3 regions of the Sphingobacterium sp. UBA5996 genome follow, and region 2 is predicted to be linked to each of the others. Evidence: riboswitches for the same ligand, from Rfam matches in the RefSeq annotation. Region 2 holds a riboswitch; each other region holds the start of a gene.

Region 1 (6,997 bases), on a different contig from region 2:
AAGAGTTTTTTCGTCGGGATCGAAGAGGCTATTGCGACCGAAAAACTGATCCTTAAACGAACCGCAGCCAAATAAACAAAGCCCATTCGTTTATTAGAAACAATCTTCTCAGCCCATGCCCGAGTCAAACAAAAAATCCATGAAGCTTAAGGTAAAAACAAACTGTAACGCACACGAAAGCCTTCAGGATACCTTATCATTCTTTGGCGTAAATTGTCATCGCCCCTATTACATTTCTTCTGGCAATCCGATTTTTGAATACCCCAGTAATGCTTTTCGTATCGACTTTTATGCGATCTGTATCTGTACCGAAGGGGATATCAATATTGAAATCGATAATCAGGAATACCATTTCTCAAAGCATAAGATTCTCGTATCCGCACCGACAACAATTATCCGATTTTCAAAGGTCAGTCCTAACTTTAGAATGAAGCTTATTTTCTTTGATAAAGCATTTCTTCTTAAACATATTGTCAATCCATTTTTTATTGAGCAACTGGGATTTTTTAAGAATTCGACCTTTACAATCGTTAATGCTAAAGATAATCTTGTCGACAAATTAATAAAATTAATAGATTACCTTAAGGATGTTACTTTACGGACGACACGTTTTACAGCAGACATCATTCGGACAATCATCTTTAATTTATTATTGGAAATCGCCGACGAATTGGCTACCGAACACCAAATTCCTGCAGACAGTACCCAAGAAACAAATCATCTGTTCTATAAGTTTACGAACTTAGTTCAACGCTATGGAAGTCGATACAAAGAAGTACAGTATTATGCCGATAAGTTGTTTATTTCAAACAAATACCTTATTCATGTTGTAAAGAGAGCCTCTGGTAAAACGCCGCATGAAATTATTGACGAGTATGTACTTAAAGAAGCCTATGTGCTGCTGGGGAACCCCGAAAAAACAATTTCACAAATTTCGTATGAAATCGGCTTCCATTCCATTTCGGCATTCGGTCGCTTTTTCAAAAAATACTCCACTTTATCGCCATCTGAATACCGAAAGCAACAAAATATGTAGGAATCGGAAATTCGGTAGAACAATAGCGAATTTGAGGGCACAAATGTTTCAGACGGTATCGGTAACTTTAGTCAAGGATTAAAAACCATACGTATCATGAAAGAAATCACCTCCAAATTCGACAACGTATTGAATGCATCTGCCGAATGTAAAAACGTTAATCATGAACCTGATTCGAGCAAAGAGGTTCAACGTAATACACCAAAGAAATCGATGCCTTTTTCTGATCAGATCGGTAATTATCAGCGCAATAAAGGCATTCCCCCAAAATCATATAAAGACAGTAAAATCTACATCGTCGGAAGTGGTATCGCAGGGATGTCCGCGGCTTATTATTTTATCCGCGATGGACATGTTCCTTCGGAGAACATCACCTTTCTTGAACAGCTCCATGTGGAAGGTGGCTCGTTAGATGGTGCCGGTAATGCAGCCGATGGTTATATCATCCGCGGTGGCAGGGAAATGGATATGACCTATGAAAATCTTTGGGACATGTTTCAGGATATCCCTGCATTGGAGATGCCTGCCCCGTATAGTGTTTTGGACGAGTACCGTTTGATCAATGATAATGATCCCAATTACTCGAAAGCAAGGCTCATTCATAAATTGGGTGAAATAAAAGATTTCAGTAAATTTGAATTGAGCAAAATGGATCAGCTGGCCATCATTCGCCTGCTGCTCAAAAATAAAGAAGACTTAGATGACTTAACCATCGAAGACTACTTCAGCGAATCATTTTTATCCAGCAATTTCTGGACCTTCTGGCGTACCATGTTCGCTTTCGAAAACTGGCATAGTTTACTTGAGCTGAAATTGTACATGCATCGTTTTTTACATGCGATCGATGGACTGAACGACCTTTCGTCATTGGTATTCCCTAAATACAATCAATACGATACTTTTGTAACCCCATTGCGCAAAGTACTCCAAAGCAAAGGGGTAAACATTCAGTTTAATGTGCTGGTCAAAGACCTCGATATCCAAAGCAATACCGAAGGAAAAGTCGTGGAGGCGCTTATCACAGAACAAGATGGTAAAGCGGTGAAAATTCCAATTGGAAAAGACGATTTCGTCATTGTTACCACCGGATCAATGACCGAAGACACCTTTTATGGAGATAACAAAAACGCACCGATTATCGGTATCGACAACAGCAGCAGCGGTCAGAGTGCAGGCTGGAAGCTCTGGAAAAACCTTGCTGCCAAATCGACCATATTTGGTAGACCCGAAAAGTTCTGTAGTAAAATCGAAAAATCAGCATGGGAGTCTGCAACGCTGACTTGTAAGCCTTCGGCTTTAGTCGAAAAACTAAAAGAATATTCCGTCAACGACCCTTATTCCGGCAAAACAGTTACTGGCGGTATCATCACCATTACCGATTCCGATTGGCTGATGAGTTTCACCTGTAATAGACAGCCACACTTCCCTGGCCAACCGGATGATGTTCTTGTCTTGTGGGTATATGCCTTATTTATGGATAAAGAAGGAAATTACATTAAAAAGCCAATGCCCCAATGTACGGGAGATGAAATTCTAGCCGAGTTATGTTACCATCTGGGAATTATTGAGCAACTGGACGATGTTATCACAAATACCATTGTGCGTACGGCGTTTATGCCCTACATTACGTCTATGTTTATGCCTAGAGCAAAGGGTGACCGTCCAAGAGTTGTCCCTGAAGGCTGCAAAAATCTTGGCTTGGTCGGTCAGTTTGTCGAAACTAATAACGATGTGGTTTTTACCATGGAAAGCTCAGTACGTACAGCACGGATTGCCGTATATGAACTTTTAAACTTAAATAAACAGGTTCCAGATATCAATCCCCTTCAATACGACATCCGTCATCTCTTAAAAGCGGCCAAAACGTTAAATGACGACAAACCGTTTATAGGAGAAGGTTTACTGCGTAAACTATTGAAAGGCACTTATTTTGAACATATCCTACCGCTTGGTTCCGCGGACGAGGAAGAGCAGGAATCCTTTCTCACAGAACAGATCAGCAAATTCAAAGATTGGTTAAAAGGAATTAAAGGATAAGGATCACAGCATGCGCCATGGTTTCGCGGCGTATGTTTTTACGAATTGAAAAAAAAAATAATAACATCATGGACTTTAAAAATATAACGATTGCAGGAAGCGGTGTTTTAGGTTATCAGATCGCTTTCCAAGCTGCTTTTCATGGCTATGAAGTTACCGTATATGACATCAACGATGAGGTACTTGAAAAAGCAAAAGCTAAATTTGATCTTATGGCGCAGGCATTCGAGAAAGATCTTCATGCGAGTAAGGAACAACTGGCTTCAACCTTTGACAGGCTCAGTTACGATTCAAACCTTGCTTCGGCAGTAGCGAACGCAGATTTTCTGATCGAAGCCGTTCCCGAAAACCCTGCCATTAAAATAGGTTTCTATCAGGAGTTAGCGAAAGTCGCTCCGGAGAAAACCATTTTTGCAACAAACTCTTCCACCCTACTACCAAGTCAGTTTGCCCAAGAAACTGGCCGTCCGGAGAAGTTCCTGGCCCTACATTTTGCCAATGAGATCTGGAAGCACAATACAGCAGAAATTATGGGCCATCCAGGCACAGACAAAACAGTATTTGAGCAGGTGGTCAACTTTTCAAAATCCATTGGGATGGTTGCACTGCCACTGCATAAGGAGCAGCCTGGCTATATTGTAAACTCCTTACTTGTTCCGCTACTGTCGGCAGCAACGGATCTTTTGGTCAACGAAGTGGCCGATGCCCAAACGATCGACAAGACTTGGATGGTTGCCACGGGAGCGCCAACAGGCCCCTTCGGCATACTCGATATCGTTGGCATCACAACAGCCTATAATATTAACAAAATGAGTGCCGAGGCAACCAATGATCCCATAAAGATCAAAACTGTAGCCTATCTCAAAGAACATTTTATAGATAAGAACAAACTAGGCGTCGCTACCGGAGAAGGATTCTATACCTATCCCAATCCAGCCTATCAATCGCCAGACTTTTTGAAGTAGTTGACTGGCTTTCGAAAGAACGCAACTTCAATAAACAGCTGGTGCATGATATTGCAAGGTAACGGATAAATAAGACTTGTTGCACAGCACATAAAAAGGCCTTTCAAATCGTGATTTGAAAGGCCGTTCTCAAAGATCTGCTTAACGTATTATCCATATAAGGAATCTTCAATTGCATTCCACAGTTGAATTCTTTTTTGCAGCGCAACTTTACTAATCTCCTTCATTTCCGTCCATTTAACCTCATCGTCCTTCGCAAGATCTGTTATCATCTGCATCGCCAATGGACCGTGTTCGTCGCCATCTAAATCAATATGGCGTTGAAAATAATAAATAAAACTGTCTAAATTGGCTGTAGGGAAATTCGCTTTAATTTCTTCCAAAATAGACGTAAACATTCCGGGGATGAGGTCTTCACGTCCAAAGGTAAATGCCGCCGCAATTTTATGCACTTCACCCTCAGCTATTACTTCGAATGTAAAATTCAGAAAATCTTTGATTCGCTTGTCCAATGTTGTCAATGCTATAGCATCGAATATATTATCCGATTTTTTGGCATTGGCAATAAATTTATTGATCAAATGGAGGTCGGCTCCCATAGCAGACATTGCGTCGAGATACATCTCAAAATGGCTTAATCGACGTCCATCGATATATTCATCCGACTCCTCTGCCAATACAATTTCATTAATCAAATAGCGCGTTGAAGGATGTTCACTGGCGAACCATGGAAGTGTGGTACAGGTTAATTTGATCTGTAAAGCTTTTAATAAAGACATAAAATCCCATACAGCATACACATGCCCTTCGGTAAAAGAACGTAAATTTTTGATCGTCTTTATTTTACGGTATAAAGGGTGTTGCAATAATACTTCGCGTTCGGTAGCAATGTATTCGTTAATTTCCGCAATTCTATTCATGCCGCAAAAGTATTGTGTTCTCTCTGCTTTTTAAAGTATTTTCGATGAGATTACAGTAACATGATAAATTTCCCAATCAGCTAACCGCTTTATACCCAAATTAAAGTCAAAGCGACCAGCTTGTTTTGCTGCTGTTTTCGGTTATCAGCGTTTAATAGCAGTAAAGACAAAAAAAATTTTATTATAAAAAAATAATCTACTATATTTGTAGAGTATTCAGAATTGCATGATGCAATACCAACCGAGTGAAGGCACCGCGGTGGTAAATTAATACGGGTTTCGACCAAAATAAACGTTATACAACGGTTATTTTCCCAAAGTAATCTGGATACAGTTTATGGTTTAATCCTTTAAATTTTTAAATTGTATGGCTACAACAACAAATCTTTACCAACACTTACTGGAAAAATTCAGTTATTATTCAACAGATGAACTGATCCAGCTCAACAACGACACCATTTTAGGACAAGGCTGGGGATCATCGAAAGCTACCTTCAGAACAGCTTTGATCAGTACATTCTCCAAAAGGGGGCTTGATCTTTCTAATATTATTTCCAAGGAAGACGGCTTTACGTCGGTGAAGCAGGTGCCTGTCCGTCTGGAACAAAATGTTTTGATTCCTTTACAGTAAAGCCCTATAAACGCAAAAAGAGTAGGCCTAGCCTACTCTTTTGTCAATGAGTGGTGATATCTTAATGTATGATTGAGCGAATGGGCTGTTTGCCGAGCGTCGTCTTTGTAGGACGAGAGATCGTCGCAATTTTGAATTTCTGCCACATCCACTTTCTTTCTTACTTTGCTGATGACCTGATTTAATTCCGATTTCCAGTTACCCGGATCGCCAAAATCGTCCATCCAATTTTTGTTGATAAACTTTTTGTAGTTCAAAAGCAAAATATACAATTCCTCACCACTACCGGCGCGATTGATTGACGTGCGCCAGTTCTCTAATTTTTCTTTAAAACTCATAACCAGCAATATATAAAAAAAATACTACTCGACCAAATATTCCCGATTTTTACCTTGCGTATTGACAAAGATCTGACAGGTCAACCCTCTATTTGTCGGGGTTGATAGAAATTCATAAAAACTGTTATCATTATCACCGCAGCCTGAGCGCTTAAACGGTTGGAATTTAGTTGAAGACATAAGCATGCGAAATAATGACCTTCTATTTTCAATCGCATCAGTTCCAAGAAATAAATAATTAATTGATGACTAAACTTTATTGTGATTATTGGGTCTCATTAACAAGAGTAACATATGATCATTTGCTTTCAAATTTAACCCGATGCCCTATATGATGTCAAAAGTCCCATTTAAAACCATGCTCGTTCTTCTTTTGTTGACTACTGCCACACAGGCTATTTGTGCTAAAGTAGCGCATGCCAATTTTGCTACTTTTTTCTTTCAGGAACATCGGGGTGATGGTTACAGCAAAATCGGATCACGTATCTATTATCGTGGTAAAGAAATTGTCAATGCCAATGCCGGTTCTTTTCAGTTTTTAGGTGATGGTTATGCAAAAGACACCTGGAAAGTCTATTTTCGGGGGGCAGCTGTAGCCCATGCAAGTCCTTCTACTTTTCAGTCACTGGGTGACGGTTACGCTAGTGATGCCTGGAAGGTCTATTTTTATGGCAGATCCTTATCGAATGTGACAGCGTCTTCCTTCAAGACGCTGGGAAATGGTTACAGCAAAGACGCATGGAAAGTCTACTATTTGGGCAAAGAAATTGCAGGAGCCAACTCCTCCAGCTTTGAAAACCTCGGTCGGGGTTATGCAAAAGATAATTGGTCAAGCTATTATCGGGGCGAAAAGAACGAGAGATTTGCTGGTCCTACCACACAGCCTCTTGGCGGTCAATATTCCAAGGACAATTGGTCTGTTTTCTATAAAAATCAGAAAGTGGAAGGGGCTTCTGCTTCAACGTTTGAATACCTTGATGATGGCTATGCCAAAGACGCCTGGAATCTTTTTTACCGTGGAATTAAAGTCGAGGGCGGCAGCCCCAACTCGTTCAAATCAATCGGAAATG
Region 2 (6,997 bases):
CAGCAACGATCGTTTTGGATTTTGAAAAAGCTTTGGACTGGATGAACAAAGGTGCTCAACCGACTGACACAGCTCGCGCTATCCTTTCTTACAAAGGTGTTCTTTACAAAAAACACTTGCAAGGTGGTGTGAAAAAAGGTGCTTTTGATGAAGCTGCTGCTGAAGCTAAATTTGCAGCCTGGACTGAAGCTAATGATGCAAGAATCTCTGGTAAAAAAGATGGTTTAGCACAAACTAAAGCTGATGCTAGAAATGCTGCTTTAGCTGCTGAAGCTAAGAAAAAAGAAGAAAAAGCTGCTGCTGTAGCTGCTAAAAATGCTCCTGTAGCGGAAGAAACTCCTGCTGAAGAGACTGAAGCTCCTGCATCAGAAGAAACTGAAGGTTAATTCTTTCATAAAGTATTCGAGAAAGCCGACTCAACCTTGAGCCGGCTTTTTTTGAAACAGCCTATAGGCTATAGTTTGCCATTATCATGTCTTACATCTAATTGCTAAATACGAAAATATGACTATTGATCAAAGCTTTTACATCGGTTATATCAGCAAAACAAGAGGGCTTAAAGGAGAAGTACAGCTATTTTTTGAATTCGAAGAATACGAGAGTTTGGATATGGATGTCGTCTTCGTGGAAGTGAACAAAAAGCTTGTTCCTTATTTTGTTGACGCCATCAAATTTCAAAAGAACAGTACCGCTTATGTGACATTCGAGGATGTGGATCATATTGATAAGGCTCAAATACTTGTACGTAAAAAGCTATATCTTTCCAATGATAAAATGCCGGAGCGTGATCCAGATGATTTTAGATATACGGATTTAATCGGTTTTTTAGTAATTGATGAAAACCATGGTGAACTGGGGAGAATAACAGATGTTCAGGAGTTTCCACAACAATTTGTTGCTACCGTAGATATGGATGGCAAGGAGCTGATGTTCCCACTTTCGGACGATTTGATCTTAGGTATTGATGGCGAAGAGGAGATTATTGAAGTTGAATTGCCAGAAGGCTTAGTGGATCTGTATAAAGAATAAGTATATCCTTAGGCTTATATAAATGAATAGCCTTTCATAGACTATCGCAGTAATTTATTATATTGGCATATATTATTTTGCCATAATTATTAATTGATTTTGAAATCGTTATTACTCCTGCTATTCCTATTTTCACTGTCTTCTTGTGCTTTCTTTGGAAAGAAAAAGGAGTTTCCTGAAGGTAATTATCAGATGATATTGGGCTATTCGAATGAGCAATATCATAAACTTAAGAGAGAATCTCCCCAGAATGTGGAGGCAAATACCTATGGGAATGATCCTACTTTATATCGGTCCTTTCTCTCACTCCATAATAAAGACCGCTTTGTCTTGGCGCTCGACGATATATTACTCTTCGGAAAGTATAGATTCAATGGTGACAGATTAGAGTTGACCGACGAGAAAAAAGGTAGCATCGCATTGGATATTGTTAAGGTAAAAAAAGATTTTATTCAGCTAAGAGGTGATTTTTCACAGTTTAACTCAGCGCGTTTACCTACTACCGAAAGACTTTATCTTAACTTTGCCTTAGATAAAACCCCTATACGCGAGACGCCAAGCAAATTTGACAGTCAAGTGAATTTGTGGCGGAATGCTCCCGTAAGAGCAGAAAGTGAAAAGGAGGTCAAGGCGAGGGCATTGAATTTTGTTGATTATTCCATCGCTTACTTTCAACATATATCAAGTTCTGGTACACATCACGATTATCGAATGGATGGTGTTGAATCGCCAATTATTTATGCTGAGAACGGTATTGTGCTCAAGGCGTGGACAGATGTGCCGGAATCTTGGAAAGAGTTGTTTTACAATGAACAAGATGCATTGATCGCCTATCGCTATTTATTTGATGGCTTTAAATATGCATCGAAAGAGGAATACCACGTAACAGGACTTTTATTAATCACATTTTATCTCAAAAATCTACGGAATTCCCTGGCAGCGCATCTTTAGCCAATGATTCTCGATCCTTACTTTCGCCTGTTTTTTTAACATTTTTTGGTGGTGCATACATTTCTTTTGTTGCGTGTAAGCAGAGCCCAAAGGTCTTATTGCCCTATTTTCGGTGCCATTTTAGTCTTTTCGAAAAAATATTTTTGTCTTTTGATTTTTTAAAACGATATTAGCAACGCTTATAGAGAAAGGCCGAGGGAATAGACCCGTTGAAGCCTTAGCAACCTGTATTGTTCAAGGTGCTAAATTCTACCCTACTCCATGTGGGACAGATAAGTTACATGAAGATAAACGATTCCTCGACGTGTGCGTTTCGATATAAGCCAACCAAACTAAAAAACAGTTTTTTAATGAAGATTATCGATCATATCCAGAATGCCAAAGGAAAAACATTGTTTTCTTTTGAGCTATTGCCACCGGCGAAAGGGCAGGGCATCCAAAGTATTTTTAAAACCATGGATGAACTGATGGAGTTTAAACCTCCTTTTATCGACGTAACTTACCACCGGGAAGATTATATCTATAAAGAGCATGCAAGTGGATTACTGGAACGCGTTTCCTATCGCAAACGTCCTGGGACAGTGGCGATATGTGCAGCAATCATGAATAAATATAAAGTTGATGCAGTACCCCATTTGATATGTGGTGGTTTTACTAAGGAGGAAACCGAAAATGCACTGATCGATTTGAACTTCCTGGGTATAGATAATGTCTTAGTATTGCGCGGAGATGCACGTAAGGGCGATGCTGATTTTATTCCAACGGATGGTGGACATGCTTTTGCAACAGACCTATTGGAACAGGTTGCTGATATGAATAAAGGAAAGTATCTGCATGAGGATATTGTCACATCGGAAAAGACTGATTTTTGCATCGGTGTAGCGGGGTATCCCGAAAAACACTTTGAATCGCCAAATTTTAATACTGACTTTAAATATCTGAAACAAAAAGTCGATATGGGGGCGGAATTTATTGTAACTCAAATGTTCTTTAATGTCGAAAAATATAAGGAATTTGTTACTAAATGTAGAGATAATGGAATACATGTGCCTATTATTCCAGGATTAAAGCCACTGACAACTAAAAAGCAGCTCGTGACCTTACCACGAATATTTCATCTCGATATTCCAGAAGAACTGAGCGATGCTGTTTCGGAATGTAAAACGAATGCCGACGTCAGACAAGTCGGAGAAGAGTGGTTGGTACAACAATGTCAGGAGCTGATCAAGTTTGGCGCTCCGGTTTTACATTTCTATACGATGAGTAATCCGGGTCCAACAAAGAAAATTGTAGAAAAACTAGCCTAACTCATAAAAATACCCGGGAAAGGGAGCTGATAAGCTCCCTTTTTCATTGTTAAGATATCCTATAATTGACCTTATAGCCAAGTCGTCGTGTTGGTAACGGAGTCATTTGTGTTCGTGCAAGTGTCAGTGTGTTTATTGTCAGGTACTTGTGTTAAATAGTGTTAATTAACATAATGGAATCAGGATAACTTTTTAACTTAAAGTCCTAAAAAGGATTTTAATAGAAGACCAATTGACCTTATGACGTACAATAGAATAAATTCTCTACTGGGTTTTGCTTGCGGACTCATTGCCACATGTGTATACATTGCTACCGTGGAAAAGACGGTAAGCTGGTGGGATTGTGGTGAATTCATTGCCTGTGCTTACAAGCTGGAAGTAGCACACCAACCTGGGGCACCATTGTTTCTTCTGATTCAGAATGTATTTTCAAACTTGGCTTTGGGTAATGCAGGTAAAATCGCCTATTGGATGAATATCGGATCGGCAATTTGCAGCGGGCTTACGGTTACATTTTTATTTTGGACGATAACAGCAATTGCCAAGAAGATACTCCGCGAAGACAAATACGCACCTTTATCCAACTGCTTGCAGATCTTCGGCGCAGGAATTGTTGGTGCAATGGCATTTAGTTTCAGCGATTCATTTTGGTATTCGGCCGTAGAATCCGAAGTTTATGCGATGTCGTCCTTGTGTACAGCAGTTGTGTTTTGGGGGATATTAAAATGGGAAGCTCGTGCTGATGAAGAAGGTAGTGATCGTTGGCTGGTATTTATCGGTTTTGTTATGGGGCTTTCTATTGGAGTCCATTTATTGAATCTTTTGGCTATCCCAGCGATAGCGATGGTGGTCTATTTCAGAAAAGCAACTCAGGTGAGTGCGAAAGGTACCTTAAAAGCGTTTGTAGTAGGCGTACTGATCCTTGGAGCCGTTTTGTGGGGTATTATTCAATGGTTGGTTGGCCTGGCTGCTAAAGTTGACCTTGTATTTGTAAACTCACTTGGAATGGGATTTGGTTCCGGAATTTTCTTCTCGTGCTCATTGCTGGTAGGATTGATAGTTTACGGTTTGTATTATTCGTATACAAAGCGCAAATACACGCTCAACACCGCTTTGTTAGTTTTTTGTTTTGTTTTATTTGGATACAGTTCCTACACCATGGTCATGATCCGGGGAAAAGCAAATCCATCCTTGAATAATAATGCGCCAGATAATGTATTTTCTTTTTTAGGCTATTTGAGCCGGGAACAATATGTCCGGGAGCCATTGCTCAAAGGTCCGTATTATGATTCGCAAGTGGTTGGTGTAAAGAGTAAGACAGGCTATCGGAAAGATCAATCGGCGTATGTACCCTTTACACAGATAGACAAATATCAATTTGATAAGGAAACCTTTTTCCCGCGTATTTACAGCCAAGATGGAAACCATCAAGCCTATTATAGAAGTTACTTCAATTTGAAAGAGGGAGAGCAACCACAATTCTCCGATAATTTTAAATTCTTTTTCAATTTTCAGCTTGGCGATATGTATACGCGCTATTTCTTATGGAATTTTGTCGGTAGACAGAATGATCGACAAGGGTATGGGACCTATAGCGATGGCAACTGGCTGTCGGGGGTCAAAGCATTCGATAACTGGCGACTAGGTGCGCAAGATAAACTACCGCAATCGCAGGCACATGATCCGAGCCGAAATACCTATTTCTTTCTGCCGCTGCTTTTGGGAATAGCTGGTGCGGTATGGTTGTATCGAAACAACAAGCCTTATACTTTGGTCGTAACCTTGCTGTTTGTATTTACCGGAATAGCGATTGTTGTTTACCTAAATCAAACGCCCATGCAACCTCGGGAGCGGGATTATGCTTATGTGGGCTCTTTCTACGCCTTTGCAATCTGGATTGGATTGGGGCTGATCGCATTGGTTCGTTTTTTCAAACGTTTTGTACGAACACGTTATGCTTTGGCGACAGGTTTATCCTTTGCGTTGCTGGGCGGCCCCATTATTTTGGTTCATCAAAACTGGGACGATCATGATCGATCGGAGAAATCGATGGCAAGGGACTTGGCGCGTAATTATCTTGAGGCCTGTGCTCCAAATGCAATCCTATTTACGTATGGCGATCATGATACATTTCCGGTGTGGTACTTACAAGAAGTAGAAGGTGTGCGTCCCGATGTACGGGTGGTCGTCTTAAGTTATCTTACCGGTGATTGGTATATGCAACAGGCCAGGCAGCCGACTTATCGAGCAGCAGGCCTCCCCGTGACGATTCCGGCAGAAAAGACAAAAAAAGGTGTCCGTGATTATATCCCCTTTGTGGATAGGCAACTCGACAAAGCTGTTGATGCAGGTCAGTTATTACAATTTGTGACGTCAGATGATCCCGATTATAAAGTTCAGTTGAATTCCGGTGAGATGGAAAATTATTTCCCCTCAAGAAAAGTCAAACTGGACGTTAATAAAGCGGAGGTCGTCAAGAAAAATGCAGTTCCATCTTATTTGCAGGAAGCTATTGTATCAACCATGGAATGGGAGATACCAAATGACCATCTAACAAGGGCAGATTTAACAATCTTATCGGTACTTGAAAATAACAAATGGAACAGGCCCGTCTATTTTTCAAATATGTTGCCAAGTGATCTTAAATTAGGATTAGATAAATATCTTGTTAATGAAGGTTTCACGTCTAGACTGATGCCGGTCGCAGCTACAGGTGCGTCAACAGAAAAGCAAATTGAGCAAGCCGGACTAGTGAACATTGAAGCTTTATATCATAACATTATGCATACGTATAATTGGGGCAATATAAAAAATGCTCGATATGTTGATACGGATTCATTCCGCTTTTCAAGCATGTATGCAAGAGATATTTTTGGAAAAGCAGCGCGTCTGTTATTGGCTAATGGCCAAATAAAACAAGCAGGAGAAGTTGCTAAAAAAGCATATGATCAATTACCTGCGCGCGTGTATGCTATGTCAGATGCAGTCAACTATGCTGATATTATTGATAGTCTATATCGTTCTGGACAACCTCAGCTCGCCAATAATATGATGGATCGAAATCTAAATTATGTAGCTGAAAATATGGAATATTTGCATCAGCTCGTAGTGGATAAGAAAAATTTAAGCTTCGAATGGAATGATATTCAGGTTGGATTGGACTCGGTAGACCGCTACCGTAAAATTTTATCGGATGCGAAAGAGGATAAACGATTAGCGCGTGTTGAGGGCTTAAGGCGTCAATATCAAAACTGGTATGGTCTAGAGTAATGTTTGTAACAAACGAAGCCAAGGTATTGGGTTTGCCTAAATGGTAACTGGATGAATATGCTTAAGCTAAGGAACCAGATGAGGCCGTTTTCATATACTGAAAGCGGCCTCGATACATATAGGATAGGGAAATGAGCCAAATGATTAGAATTTCATGCCGACTCCAAAGCCAAGGAGAAAAGGGTTGATATCAACTTTTGCCGGTATGGATAAGTTGGGAGCCAAGTTGGATGCATCCACATTAACATCTGTCTTTAAAAGAATATATTTAGCATCTAAATTCACAAAATATTTGTCTGATAGCTTAAAGTCAATCCCGAGTTGGGTAGCGAAGCCAAAAGCATTGTCGTATTTCACATTCTTTACAGTTGATCCAGCGTTAGCACTATAGAATATCGTGTAATTTATCCCTGCGCCCACATAGGGTTTTATAGCTCCAT
Region 3 (6,997 bases), on a different contig from region 2:
GCCGCTCGGGTCAAATAAGTCATCGGTTCCAAAAAGGCCCGGCCACCAATCCAAGACGTTTGCATTGGCCGTTAGGGCATGACATACCCAGATCACATTGCTGCGATCTGGATTAAGTTTGCCAAACGTCTCATAACTGATTTGTAAATCAGTAAGCTCTCGTCCATTTTCAAATACAAAAGGCTTCGGGTGCAGATAAATATGCTTACTCATTTTACATTTAAATTTTATAGCCGACTAAAGTCTAATTAGTTGATTTTATCAAAAGCTTGCTGTAAATCTGCTTTGATGTCATCAATATGTTCTATTCCCACTGACAGGCGCAATAGTCCTTTGAACACACCCGCATGCGCTTGATCTTCGTCACTCAATTGTTGGTGGGTCGTTGCGGCTGGATGAATAATCAGCGATTTAGTATCGCCTACATTAGCTAAATGACTGATTAATTCTAAACTGTCGATAAAGTCATTGGCTTTCTGTGCTGCATCGCCCTTTAGCTGGAAAGAAAGCACTGCGCCGTACCCATTTTTAAGATATTTTTGCGCATTAGCGAAGCTTGGAGAGCTTTTTAATCCTGGATAATTTACCTTTTCTACCTGAGGGTGGGCCTCAAGCCATCTAGCGATTTCCAACGTGTTGTCGACATGCCGTTGTACACGTAAAGACAATGTTTCAAGGCCTTGTAACAACAAGAATGAATTGAAAGGAGAGAGTGCTGGTCCAAAATCTCTCAATCCCTCTACACGCGCGCGAATTGCAAATTGTATATTGCCAAATGGGCCATTTTCACCAAAAATATCTGAAAAGACCAATCCGTGATAGCCCTCAGATGGTTCAGAAAATTGTGGGTACTTCCCATTTCCCCAGTTATAGTTACCTCCATCAACGATGACGCCGCCAATGCTTGTTCCATGCCCACCAATCCATTTCGTTGCCGATTCAACGACCACATTTGCGCCATACTCTAAAGGTTTAAATAAATAACCCCCAGCTCCAAATGTGTTGTCAACAATTAATGGCAAATCGTATTTTTTGGCTACAGCGGCAATTTTTTCAAAATCAGGAATATTGAAGCTTGGGTTCCCTATTGTTTCGACATAGATTGCCTTAGTTTTATCGTCAATGAGCGCTTCTATTTTATCAGCTTCAGCATCGGTGGCAAAACGAGCTTCAATACCTAGCCGTTTAAATGCAACTTTGAATTGATTGAATGTACCTCCATATAAGTTGGACCCTGCAACGAAATTGTCACCGCTTTCAAGAATATTATTTAATGCAATAAACTGCGCTGCCTGACCAGATGCAACTGCGACTGCGGAAACACCACCTTCTAAAGCTGCAATCCGTTGTTCAAATACATCCGTAGTTGGATTCATGATCCGGGTATAAATGTTTCCAAACTGTTTTAATGCGAATAGATTGGCCCCATGTTCTGCATTTTCAAAGACAAAAGATGTTGTTTGATATATAGGAACTGCTCTGGATCCTGTGGTAGGATCAGCGACTTGGCCAGCATGAACCTGTAGTGTTTCGAATTTCAAATTTTTGTTAGAAGACATAATAGATCAGATTTTAAGGTTTCAAAAAAGAATTTGTAAAGGTAAAAGAGAAGCATACACACCTACTTGGAAGGTCTGTCAAATCGTTATCCAAGAAAAAGGAAATGATTTTTAACAAGCAGGGAAGTGTGTATGCATACGCATTCGCATCGATACTTTTTTACGATGTAGTACACTTTTGCTGTTCGCAAGGTTCAGTTGTATTGAACCTGAATTTTTAATGGATTTCAGTAATTTAATAAGCATTGTCTTATATCATTTATATGCTCCAAAACGATATTATTTTGGACAGGAATTGGCACCTTTTCAAGCAAATTGAAGGTTGCCAGTGGGTCATTGAGCCAGTCTCTCGCCACTTCTTTATAAATCAAGACCTACTGATTAAGGAAGGTGTTGATTAGAAATCTTCTTTCGAAGACGACACAAATATAAACTTCTTTTTTATTAAAGCAAAAGAAATACGTTTTTTTTACTTAAAAGAGCGTTACTTCGGGAGCTGTAATCGCATATTTGTTATTCAATATTGATACATAAATACATAGCTTGCCTTTATGGTTTTCTTAAGTTGATATTTTCTGCCAGCTGATCTAAGTCGGTTAAAAGGGGTTTTAAAGCATCAATTCTGCAGTGGATACCCTGTTGTATGTCGTGATTCGCTTTTCTACCTAACGATATGGAGAGACCAACCAAATGCGAATTGATGCGATAGGAGAGTGCTTGAAAATGATGGATATGGGACCAGTCTACCCACTTGTGTTCAGGTTCCTTCTTCATTTGATTGATCGCATCGGAAAAGAGAGCCATGGCAGTCTGTGCTTTTTTCCGAGCCAGTCGAATGTCGAACGAACTTTGCAGATCATCAGATAGGCGTTTGTTGATAATTTGAAAATAATGGTGGTTATATAATGCGACCTCTTTTGCCAAGTGGACCATGCTCGTGCTTTGGCGTACGGGTATCAAAAAATAGCCCGCTATTGCCAGCAGCGCACCAACTAAAGTAAAAATTATTCTACTGCCTAAAATGATATTAATATTTCCTTCAAATAAGTTTAATGCGATGACTATGCCTAGCGTAATAAAGATCACACTGACCATATAATTTGATCGGTTGAATAGGAAGAATCCAAATAATCCAATAGCGGCAATTTGAAGAAGAACGGGCAGAAAGTCAATGGAGACCAAACAGAGTATTCCGACGGCAATTCCCGAAAGTGTACCTAGTATGCGTTCTATATTGCGTGTTTTGGTCATTGAAAATGCAGGTCTCGCAACGATGGCAATAGTGAGTAAGATCCAATAAGTATATTTAAAATCCAAGAAAGAAATGCCGATCAATGCGCCTGTTCCGAAGAGAACGGCCATCCGGAGTGCAAAACGGAAAATTGGATTATGGAGATTGAGTCTGCTCTTGATATCACTTAAATTACGCAAAGGACGATTGATAAATTGCTGATACTCATTGGTGTCAATTTTGTTTTTGATTTCTTGATTTTGATAAAAAGCAACTTGAATCCGTTTGAGAACTTCAATAATAGCTTCAATATTACGGATGATGGAAGCGAGAATACCATCTGCTGGGGCAGTCTGTTGTTCTTGAATCTCCTTTAGATCCAACAACAGCGCATTGATTTTACTGTGGTTATCGTAGCGCTGCTCTGCATAGCGAAACCTTTTATTAGGCTGCGAAAAACTATCGATTTCCAAGGCCAGTAATGTTATGCTACGACGAATTATGGGAAGGCTACCGGTATCCAGCAAATTTTTTCGAATGGCATCATAGTCATGATCCAATGCAATAATTAATTCGTGTAAATCAATTAATCCATAGACCTGACTAAGCCAATAGTTGCTTTTGTGCCAGCGTTGGCTTATGATTTTTTCTTCCCTGAATAAGAGGGATCTGATTTGCTCCTGTTGTTCACTGATCTGACCATAAATTTTTCCGACGCGGCTGTAAGTCAAGTCCAGCGGAATATCCGGATCGTAAGATTCAGAACGTATCAATAGAAATTGAGATAAACCGTGAAACCCATTGGCCATGGCGTGTTTTAAAGAGCGATAGGGTTGTATGTAAGCCTGCAATAGACTAAAGAAATAATAGATGCTGGCGCCTGCAGTAATTTGTAAGCTCACTGAAAGCGGATGTTGAGGGGCCATGCCGATGACAAAGCTCATCAGAATCAATGTCATGTTCCCAATTGCGGCATAACGGGGGCCTAAAACCCCGTAAAAAGTGCAGATAAAGCCTGCGGAACTCAATAAAATAACCAGCGGCCAATGATAAGGAAAAAGAAAGGCTGTAAGAAGCGAAGCAATAAAGAAAGTGGGAATACAAACAAGAGCGGAAGAAAATTTATCTTTCCGATTACCTGGAGGATCGGTTAATGTAGTCAATAATGATCCCACCCCAATACCGATGGCTGCGTTTGCTGGTGCACCCAACAGATAGATCGCCAAACTCGGCAAAATGCTGATAGATACATTGCGCAAAGCATCGCCAGTATGTTCTCCCTGGATGAATCGGATAATATGGATATAAAAAAGGTAGAATCTTTTCTTTAATGATTCAATGCTCATCAATCAGTTTACTAATTTTCGCCGTAAAAATACAAATATTATGCTTAATATTTGTATTATACATTTTATTTGTTTTGAATTTTGTTTATTTTTTGAATTTTTATTTTGATTCGATGTGCTTTTCTTGCGCTGTGCTTCTTGGAGATTCAAGATTAGCTGGGATGATTTTACCGGCTTTAGCATCGATCAGTGAAGGATATGGTTTACCGATGTTATTTGGCTGTCTACCGAGTGAATCGGACGATCTATCTATTTCTACTAGTCAATGTGTAATGAATATACGAGGTTTGTTGTCATTATTATGAAGTTGACTATCTAATCGATAGCCTAAAGAAACTACATTATGAAACCACAAAAAATTAAATTGCTCTTATTTTCACTTTTTTTAGTCCTGTTTTCTATTGCCGGACCCGTTTCAGCACAGTCTGACGGGGTAAGATTACATACAGTCGTTGTTGGACAAGACAACCAGCCTATTGTGGCTGCAAATATTTCACTATTTCGGAAGCCCAATGATATCTTATTAAAGGGAACTTTATCCAACGAAAATGGAGAAATTGTGTTGTCTGCGATCCCCGAGGGCAAGTATAGCCTACGTGTGTCCACGGTAGGGTATGCTGTTTATCATTCTGCTGAAATGGTCGTAATTACGGGAGATCTCAAGATGCTGGATACGATTCGTTTACAGCTGGAAAGTAAAGTGTTGAGTGAGGCGCAGGTGATCGGTAAGAAGCCATTGATTGAAAGTCATCTCGATAAAGTTGTACTCAATGTCGAAAACAGTATTTTGGCAACAGGGAATAACGCATTGGAGCTCCTGCAAAAGGTTCCAGGAGTAACTTTAGATAACAAAAAGATCAATCTGCGTGGAAAAAGTAATGTGATTATCATGATTGATGGTAAGCCTACTTATCTTTCTGCGGATGAAGTATCGCGATTATTGGAAAATACGGCTTCCAATGCAATAGCGTCGATCGAGGTACTCACCAATCCACCCGCAAAATACGATGCCGCAGGGAATGCAGGAATTATTAATATTAAGACAAAGAAGAATACGCAATTTGGAAGTAATGTTAGTTTAAACCTCAATTTAGGGCAAGGTAAATATACAAAGGCGGATGGTGGCTTTCTAATAAACCATCGTAACAATTGGGTGAACTTATTTTCTTCTTATAACTACGCAACTGCCTTAGGATTTAATGATTTAGATATCGATAGAGCTGTAGATACCAAAACCGGGACGACTTTTTTTAATTCGGATTCTTATTCGAAATTCCGTTATCGAGGCCGCAATTTCAAATTTGCGGGAGATTTTAACCTAGGAAAAGAGGAGGTCATTGGATTTGTGGTTAACGGTAACGTAAGTAATGGCCATTCAACACGCGCGGGAAGTAATCTGATCGCCTCTCAAAAAGGTAAGCTTGATTCGATTGTATTAGGAAGCAATTTGTCAGATTTTAAATACCATTACTTCACTTATAATCTTAACTACAAAAAGACATTTGATACTTTAGGGACTGAATTGACCATTAATGGAGATTATTCATATTCGAAAAATAATGACAATAGCACCGTTGGAAACCGTTTTCTGGACGCAAATTGGGAGGAATTTAAATCACCGAATATTTTCCGCAATGATATGCTTTCTAAGACAAACATATTAGTTTTTAAAACCGATTTTCTGCATCCCTTTAATAAAACGACGAAACTTGAGGCGGGCTTAAAATATAGCCGTGTAAAAACAGCTAATAATTTGTTGTACGAAGATCAGGATCAGCAAGGCGAGTTCGTGCAAAATAATGGTCAAAGTAATCAGTTTTTGTATAATGAAAATATAGCTGCAGCTTATTTCAGCCTAAATAAATCGTTCGGAAAATTTTCGGTACAAACTGGACTGCGTGTTGAAAATACGAGCTCCCTGGGAAACTCGGTGACGCTTGGGCAACAAACAGAACGTTCCTATACTGATTTTTTCCCGTCAATATTTGTACAGCAACAGATAAATGATGATCATAAGCTTGGTGCGAGTTATAGCAGACGTATTGACCGCCCTGATTATGGGGCATTGAATCCCTTTGTGTATTATTTGGATCAATACACGTATCAGTATGGCAACCCTTATTTAAATCCACAATATACCAATTCGTATGAAGTAAATTATACCTTTAAAGAACGCTATTTATTGAGTTTGGGCTACAAAAGGACTAACGATGCCATCACTCAGGTCATAGAAAGCAATTCGGAGACCAAAGCTATTGCACAGACAGACCGAAACCTGGCTTATTTTGATTATTACAATATGAATGTCAATATACCCATTAAGCTTTTCAAATGGTGGAGTATTTCTAACAATGCCAGCGCTTTTTATAATAAGTTTAGTTTGGATGAACACTCCGGAGCGCAACGCCAATTGGAAAAGTTATCTTTCCAGGTAAGTTCCAATCATGATATTCGAATTGGGAAAACAACAAATCTGGAGCTGACAGCCAATTATTTTTCGCCAGCAGTTTATGGGGTATTTAGTTTTCAGTCTTACTATGGTATCGATCTAGGTGCTGGAAAAACATTTCTTGACAAAAAATTGAATGTGAAGTTGGCTGTAAATGATGTGTTGAATACAAGAGGTCAGCGCAGATTGTCGAGTTATCAGGAAAATGGATACTATCGTATACGAAATGGATATGATAGTCGGGTTATCCGATTGTCAGTCTCTTATCGTTTTGGTAATATGAATATTAAGTCAGTCAATAAGAAGGCTGGTAACAATGATGAAGATAATCGATTAAAAAAATAGGAGCTACTGTTGTAAGGGGAGATAAGGAGCAAGATATAGCGAACGTTTCCCTAAAACAAAAAGAGCC

What was found. A riboswitch is a leader RNA that binds a small molecule or an ion and turns the genes downstream of it on or off. The one in region 2 is predicted to bind S-adenosylmethionine.
Region 1: linked by a shared signal. The riboswitch ahead of B3E00_RS13365 (5-oxoprolinase) and the one ahead of metF (methylenetetrahydrofolate reductase [NAD(P)H]) in region 2 are both predicted to bind S-adenosylmethionine.
Region 3: linked by a shared signal. The riboswitch ahead of B3E00_RS09600 (O-acetylhomoserine aminocarboxypropyltransferase/cysteine synthase family protein) and the one ahead of metF (methylenetetrahydrofolate reductase [NAD(P)H]) in region 2 are both predicted to bind S-adenosylmethionine.

The regions. Positions count from the first base shown of each region.
Region 1 is NZ_DJAS01000017.1:96,363-103,359, reverse strand. It holds gene B3E00_RS13390 (GNAT family N-acetyltransferase) at 1-75, shown strand, start outside; gene B3E00_RS13385 (helix-turn-helix domain-containing protein) at 140-1,036, shown strand; gene B3E00_RS13380 (oleate hydratase) at 1,133-3,073, shown strand; gene B3E00_RS13375 (3-hydroxyacyl-CoA dehydrogenase) at 3,142-4,038, shown strand; gene B3E00_RS13370 (DUF3050 domain-containing protein) at 4,188-4,958, opposite strand; SAM-I-IV-variant riboswitch at 5,166-5,259, shown strand; gene B3E00_RS13365 (5-oxoprolinase) at 5,326-5,589, shown strand; gene B3E00_RS13360 (hypothetical protein) at 5,622-5,927, opposite strand; gene B3E00_RS13355 (DKNYY domain-containing protein) at 6,259-6,997, shown strand, end outside.
Region 2 is NZ_DJAS01000011.1:317,696-324,692, forward strand. It holds gene B3E00_RS08730 (30S ribosomal protein S16) at 1-386, shown strand, start outside; gene rimM (ribosome maturation factor RimM) at 505-1,029, shown strand; gene B3E00_RS08740 (hypothetical protein) at 1,129-1,980, shown strand; SAM riboswitch class I at 2,157-2,259, shown strand; gene metF (methylenetetrahydrofolate reductase [NAD(P)H]) at 2,331-3,287, shown strand; gene B3E00_RS08750 (DUF2723 domain-containing protein) at 3,603-6,557, shown strand; gene B3E00_RS08755 (OmpW/AlkL family protein) at 6,702-6,997, opposite strand, start outside.
Region 3 is NZ_DJAS01000012.1:186,562-193,558, reverse strand. It holds gene B3E00_RS09605 (homoserine O-acetyltransferase family protein) at 1-213, opposite strand, end outside; gene B3E00_RS09600 (O-acetylhomoserine aminocarboxypropyltransferase/cysteine synthase family protein) at 249-1,559, opposite strand; SAM riboswitch class I at 1,816-1,928, opposite strand; gene B3E00_RS09595 (FUSC family protein) at 2,109-4,136, opposite strand; gene B3E00_RS09590 (TonB-dependent receptor) at 4,480-6,930, shown strand.